DNA from 2 places in the Paracoccus suum genome. Region 2 is predicted to be linked to the other one. Evidence: riboswitches for the same ligand, from Rfam matches in the RefSeq annotation. Region 2 holds a riboswitch; the other holds the start of a gene.
The links. Region 2 has a riboswitch for cobalamin ahead of DRW48_RS07630 (TonB-dependent receptor plug domain-containing protein). Riboswitches for the same ligand answer to the same signal wherever they lie in the genome.
Positions count from the first base shown of each region.

Region 1: linked by a shared signal. The riboswitch ahead of nrdH (glutaredoxin-like protein NrdH) and the one ahead of DRW48_RS07630 (TonB-dependent receptor plug domain-containing protein) in region 2 are both predicted to bind cobalamin.

Region 1 is NZ_CP030918.1:2,511,707-2,515,077, reverse strand. Features, by position in the region: gene nrdE (class 1b ribonucleoside-diphosphate reductase subunit alpha) at 1-965, opposite strand, end outside; gene nrdI (class Ib ribonucleoside-diphosphate reductase assembly flavoprotein NrdI) at 947-1,354, opposite strand; gene nrdH (glutaredoxin-like protein NrdH) at 1,370-1,597, opposite strand; cobalamin riboswitch at 1,730-1,923, opposite strand; gene DRW48_RS12285 (putative quinol monooxygenase) at 2,043-2,321, shown strand; RNA gene ssrA (transfer-messenger RNA) at 2,329-2,685, shown strand; gene DRW48_RS12275 (SspB family protein) at 2,870-3,349, shown strand.
Region 2 is NZ_CP030918.1:1,557,975-1,561,345, reverse strand. Features, by position in the region: gene DRW48_RS07630 (TonB-dependent receptor plug domain-containing protein) at 1-1,520, opposite strand, end outside; cobalamin riboswitch at 1,669-1,855, opposite strand; gene mraZ (division/cell wall cluster transcriptional repressor MraZ) at 2,556-3,074, shown strand; gene rsmH (16S rRNA (cytosine(1402)-N(4))-methyltransferase RsmH) at 3,070-3,371, shown strand, end outside.

The sequences.
Region 1 (3,371 bases), 950 kb from region 2:
GAGATTTCCGAGAACGGCACGCCATAGACCCTCTCTACGTCGTGGGGCGAGAACAGGTGCATGTCCTCGTTGTCACGCGCCAGCTGGAAGGTAATGTCAGGGAGGACCACGCCCAGCGACAGGGTCTTGATGCGGGTCTTTTCGTCCGCATTTTCCCGCTTGGTGTCCAGGAAACGCATGATGTCGGGATGGTGCGCGTTCAGATAGACCGCGCCCGCGCCCTGCCGCGCGCCCAGCTGGTTGGCATAGCTGAAGCTGTCCTCAAGCAGTTTCATCACCGGCACGACGCCCGACGACTGGTTCTCGATCCCCTTGATCGGGGCCCCCGCCTCGCGCAGGTTGGTCAGCATCAGGGCGACGCCGCCGCCGCGCTTGGACAATTGCAGGGCCGAATTGATGCTGCGGCCAATCGATTCCATGTTGTCTTCCAGCCGCAGCAGGAAGCAGGACACCAGTTCCCCGCGCTGGGCCTTGCCCGCGTTCAGGAAGGTCGGCGTCGCTGGCTGAAAGCGGCCGGAAATGATCTCGTCCATCAGGCGCATGGCGAAATCCTGATCGCCGCGCGCGAGGGCGAGCGCGACCATGACCACCCGGTCCTCGTAACGCTCCAGATAGCGGGCGCCGTCGCGGGTTTTCAGAGTATAGGAGGTGTAATACTTGAACGCGCCGAGGAAGGTCGGGAAACGGAATTTCCGCGCGAATGCGGCATACCAGATGTCGTGCAGGAAAGCCTTGGGATATTGCGCCAGGACCTCGCGCTCGTAATAACCCTCATCGACCAGATAACCCAGCTTTTCATCCAGCGAGTGAAAGAAGACCGTGTTCTGATTGACATGCTGCAAAAAGAACTGACGCGCGGCCATGCGGTCGGCAGCGAAATTGATCCGCCCGTCCGCGTCATACAGGTTCAGCATCGCATTCAGCGCATGGTAATCGCGCGTCGCCGTCAGGCCGTGGTCAAGCATTCATTCCCCCAAAGGCGCTTCAGTCCCGCATCAACGCGGGCAAGGTCGGTTTCGGTGCCAGCCAGCTCGAACTTGTAGAGCAGCGGCACCTTGCATTTTTCGGCGATCACATCGGCGGCCTGCGCGAAGCTGCTGCCAAAACTGCGGTTGCCCGCGCCGATTACGCCGGCAAGCCGGATGCGGTTCTGCGGATCGTTCAGGAACTGGATCACGGGCTTAGGCACCGCGCCCCTCCCCTCGCCATCGCCATAGGTCGGGCAGATCAGCACATACGGGCCATCCGGGGTGTCGGCGCCCTCGCGGCCAATCCGGTGCGCTGGCATGCCCAGTGCCTCGACGAAGCGCCGGGTGTTGCCACTGCGCGACGAGAAATACCAGACCCCGGCCATGCGCCCCTCCCGGACCTAGCCGAGCGCGCCGATCAGGTCGGGGCGAAAGCCCGACCAATGCGATTCGCCCGCGACCACAACAGGTGCCTGACGATACCCCAAACCGGCGACCATCGACATCGCCTCGCCGTCGGCCGTCAGATCGACGATCTGGTAGTCCAACCCCCGGGCGCTGAGCGCCTTGGTCGTCGCGGTGCACTGAACGCAGGCGGGGGTGGAATAAACGGTGATGGCGCTGGTCATGGTCGATCCTCTTTTTATGCGTCGCGGTGATGGCGCGCTGTCTGCCTCGGCAGGTCGGGGGCGGGGGGTAGGCGCGCGATCACGGATGCCAACGGCCCCGTTCCACGCAGCCCGGACCCGCCGTCCGGCCTGTCGTCTTTCTGTGCTCTGGCAGGTCTCCTGGCTCGCGGCTCAAACGTTGCGGGTCCCCTTCCCGGCTTGCGCCAGTGGCTTGGACCTGCGACTCGCCGCTTACAGTTGCGGGGGCAGCGCCGGTATCGAACCGGCTTCCCTCTTAACCCCGTTAGGAAATTTTCCCTTCGGGAACCAAAGCACCTGCATCTTGGGTCACGCTCCTGACAGTCGTCAATATATAGTTATCGCTTGACACCGCTTCAACCCGCACCGCCCGAGTCGGCTGGCAAAAATACACCAAGAGCACCGACCGTATCGCCAAGGAAAACCCATGCCGAATGTCCATCTGAACGGGCTGATCAGCTGCAAAACCGAGGCCGAGGCTGCCGTCCTGCGCGAGCACCTGCCCGCCCACCTGTCGCTGACGCTCGCCGAGCCGGGATGCGTCGCCTTTTCCGTCACGCCCGAAGGGCCGCGCGGCTGGCGCGTGGCGGAAACCTTTGTCGACGAGGCCGCCTTCGCCGCCCACCAACGCCGTGCCGCCGCCAGCGACTGGGGGCGCGTCACCGCGGGCTTTGTCCGCGACTATCTCATCACCCGCGACGACTAGCCCTGTGGCACTTGCGGCGCCGCACGCGGCCGCCTATCTTCGATCTGTTCGGGGCAACCCGGGCTATGGACATAAACGCGCACGTAATAGGCGGTTCGGACCCGGGGGCGGTACCCGGCGACTCCACCAAAATCACCCGCATTGGGGGTGCATGGGGTCGAAATAGGATCGACGGACGTTCAAAGGTGTTTGCTTTGTCCCGGTGAGGTACCACCGTTATCGGTCCGAAAAGTACAGTTGCCAATGACAACCGTGCTCCGGTCGCCCTTGCTGCGTAAGCAGTTCGAGTGATCGAAAACTAAGCCCTTGCGCCTAGCAGCGTAAGGCGGGGCCCCCAGGCGCCTGGCAACAGAAGCCTGGGACTTTTCCCATCCCCTTCGACCTCCCGCACGCCCGCGCCTTTGTGCGCAGCCACTCGTAGCGGCAGGCCTTTCCCGCCCCGGCGCCCGCCCCTATGGTGTGCGCGAGTCGGGCGTCCCCAAGGGCGTTCATCGAACGCGCGGCCGTGCCGGCCGCGACGGATCGCAACGGGACGCAGCGGGGGCGGCATGGCAGGCGGAATCGATTACGGCAGCATGATGCACCGCGCCATGCAGGGACTCATTTCCGACGTCCTCACCGGCGTTGCAGAGCATGGCTTGCCCGGTGACCACCACTTCTTCATCACCTTCGACACCCGCGAGGACGGGGTCGAGATGGCGGATTGGCTGCGCGCGCGATATCCGGCCGAGATGACCATCGTCATCCAACACTGGTTCGAAGGCCTCGAAATCACGCCCGACGCCTTCGCCGTCACGCTCAATTTCGGCAACGCGGCGGAGCGGCTGCGAATTCCGTTCGACGCCCTGCGTACCTTCGTCGACCCCTCGGTCGAATTCGGCCTGCGGTTCGAGACGCAGGAAGAGGACGAGGATGACGACGCCGAAATGACCCCGGAGGAGGTCCCGGACGCCCCGACCCAGGTCGACGCCCCAGAGGCAGAGCGCGGCTCGGCCGAGGTCGTCAGCCTCGACAAGTGGCGCAAGTAGCGGACGCCCACAGCGGGCGGCG
Region 2 (3,371 bases):
ACCCCGCGCCGCTTGCTGGTGCCGGGCACGTTCCGGTACTGGCCGGTGAAATCCGGCTGGCTGACGTAGGCGATGCGGTCAGTCGCGTTTTCGGCAAACAGGGTCACGTCGGCCTGTCCGCGCCCGCCCAGCGGCAGGGTGACGCCGGCATCGAGGCTGCGCACCCGCTCGGGCGCCAGGTCGGGATTGGCGATGGTGTAGATGCCGTCGCCAAACAATTCGTAGAATACCGGCTTGCGACGGCCATCCCCGGCCGAGGCATGCAGCTTGATGTCACGGCCCGGGATCACATAAGCCAGCGCCGCATTCCACGAGGTTGCATCGCGATAGGCGTCGTTGGCATCGCGCCGCACCGCGCCTTGCACGCTGAGGCCGGGCGCGACCTCGCCGCGGTATTCCAGCGCCAGCGTGTTGGTGGCGCGGTCAAAGCGGTCGTCCAACGGGCTGTCATCGACCACCCGCTCGGCCATCAGGCTGACGAGGTTGGTCGATTCCAGCGCCGCGCGACCGTCCAGCGCATAGCTGAGGCGATAGCGCAGCGCGCGCCGCGAGACGTCGGTTTCTGTCGCCGGGAAGGCGGCGGAAAAGGCATTGGTCCGTTCGTAACGGGCATCGTCATAGGACAGCCGGTGGGTCAGCGCCGGGGTGGCGCGCCACTCCAGCCACAGTTGGCCCTGTTGGCGGTCGGCGCGGCCATGGGGATAGCGGTCGTCAACGATGTAGTCGGACTCGCTGGTCGGACCGAAGGAGGTGGTGTCAAAGTCATAGCTCTCGGTCGCGCGGCGCAGGTTGAAGCCGACGGTCAGATCGTCGGTCAGCGCCGCGTCCCCGGCGAGGCGGATGCCGCGGCTGATGACGCCGTCCTTTTCGCCGCCGTCGCCCGAGACATCCCAGCCCAGATCCTCGCGCCATTCGGTGGCCATCAGGATGCCAGCCCGCGCGCCGCGCTGCGAGACCCAGGCCGAGGCGCCGCGCGCCCCGCCCGCCTCGACGCTGCCGCCGTAGTGCAGCCCGGGCGCGGATTGGCGGGTCACGATCGAGATGACGCCGGCCGCGGCGCCGGTGCCGATACTGGCCGCCTGCGGGCCGCGCAGCACCTCGATCCGGGCGATGTCGGCGATCGGCAAGCGGCCGAGCGCGGTGCCGCCGAGGTCGGCGATCTGCTCGACCCCGTCGATCAGCACGAGCGTCTGTGCGCCGGAATGGCCGCGGATACGGGCGGTGTTGGTCGCCGGGTCGCTGCCGACCAGGCTGATGCCCGGAACTTCGCGCAGCGCCTCGGTCAGGGTCTGAACGCCCTTTTCACGCAGCGCATCGCCGTCCAGCACGGTCGCGGCGCGGCCATATTCGTCCTGCGGCACCGGCGTCAGGCCGGCGGACAGGATGATCGGATCGAGGGTGAGCGTCGCGCCTAGCTTGGCTTCGGCAGCGGTCTGGGCATGGCTTGCGAGGGGGACCGCCATTGCCGTCAGCAAGGCCAGTGCGGCGGTGGCGGGGCGGGGGCCGGGATGGAATGGCATGACGGATCGCGTCCTTGCGGTCGGGCGCCGGACGTTCCGGCGCAAGTTGCGGTGGCCGTCCGGCTTGCGGCCCGAGGGCCGCTTGCGGACGTTCGTTTGGCGCCACCGCGACGGACCTGTCCGCGCCCCCGGCGCGCCCCGCGCCCGGACTGGGTGATCGACCTCGGCAGGTCTCCTGGCTTGCGGGTCGATGCTTGGCCGGGCCTTCCCGCCGCGCTTGCGGCAGTGGCGTTGTCCGGCCTCGCTCTCCGCTTACAGTTGCGGGGGCAGCCGCGGCGTCGAACCGCGTTCCCTTTTCACCGGGCACGCCCGGAACCGAGATGTCGCCGCCTTAGCCATAATCGGTGGATGCGGCAAGCGGGCGGCGGCGAATCGCGCGAGCGGCGACCCCTGGGAAATCATGGGACTGGGCTGGAACTGTGCGGGCGGCGCGAACTGCCGTCGGGAGAAGAAATCACCCGTTTAAAGGGAAATTTCGGGATTCACGTGGCCGTGAGGCGCCGTGATTCCGATTCGAGGAGGGACGGCGGATGGAGCTTTGACAGGCCTCGACTGGTCGGCACGGAGACCGCCGCTTACGATCTGGGAAAACATGGGTCAAAAAAGTCACTGTTTTCTACTACCACACCTAGAGAGGTATGGGTGGTACTCGACTATATGTGGACATAATTTCGGCCGTCTCGCTTATGTTCGATCTTCGTTCACGAGCGACCCTTCGCTGCATCGAAGGACTGTCGCAAAATTTTCCGTTGCTACCCATGAAATCCCATGGCATCCCTTCCTCACGAGGACGGGAGAATAAGGGGCGTCAAAGACCCCGAAGCAGGCAGCTTCATACAGGCAACCCGTTTTCGCAAAAGGACGGCCCGCGCGCGAGCAGCACCTCCCCCAGGTGGCGCAACGAGGTCGGACCAGCCCGGAACAACCGGGCCCCAGGAATGGGAACGAGGGCGGCGGATCGGGCAGTGGCAGCGGCCCGATCCGCCCTTTCTCTATCCGGCAATCGGATAGGGCGGACGGTGACGAGGGATTGCGGTGGCGCGCAGGTTCAGAGGCTCGGAAGAGGTGAAGGTGGACGGCAAGGGCCGTCTCTCGATCCCGGCCAAGTTTCGCCGCGTGTTCGAGGCCTGCGATCCCGAGTTCGAGGCCGGTCGCCGCGCCCAGTTGGTCATCGTGTACGGGTTCGAAAACTGGACCCAGCTGCGCCTTTACACCATCGAGGCGATCAACCAGATCGACGCGCTGATCGCGACCAAGGCGATCGGCTCTCCCGAGCGTAACTACCTTGAGACCATGATGTTCGGCCTGTCCGAAGAAGCCGAGATCGACGGCGACGGCAGGCTGGTCCTGCCCCAGAAGCTGCGCGAAAAGATCGGCCTCGGGGATCGGGCGCTGTTCGTCGCGCTGGGCGATTACTTGCGCCTCTCCACCCCCGAGAGATACGAGACCGACCTGCGCGAGATGGAGGCATCCATGCCGACCTTTGCGCCGGGGGCCGATCCGTTGTCGCTGCTGTCGGCGGCGCCCCCCTCTGCCGCGCCGGCCGGGGATTGAGGCTTTGGACGCGCCGCATGTCCCTGTCCTGATCGACCCGCTGATCCGCGCGGTCGCGCCGGTGGCGGGCCGCTGGGTCGACGGCACCTTTGGCGCCGGCGGCTACAGCCGCGCGCTGCTGGCGGCGGGCGCGGATGAGGTGATCGGCATCGACCGCGATCCCACCGCCCTGGCCCTCGCCCAGCCTTGGGCTGGCGAATATGGCGTGCGCCTGAAGCTGGTGCAGGGCGTTTTTTCGGACCTCGACGGGCTCGCGGGCGGGCTGGTGGATGGCGTGGTGCTGGACCTCGGCGTCAG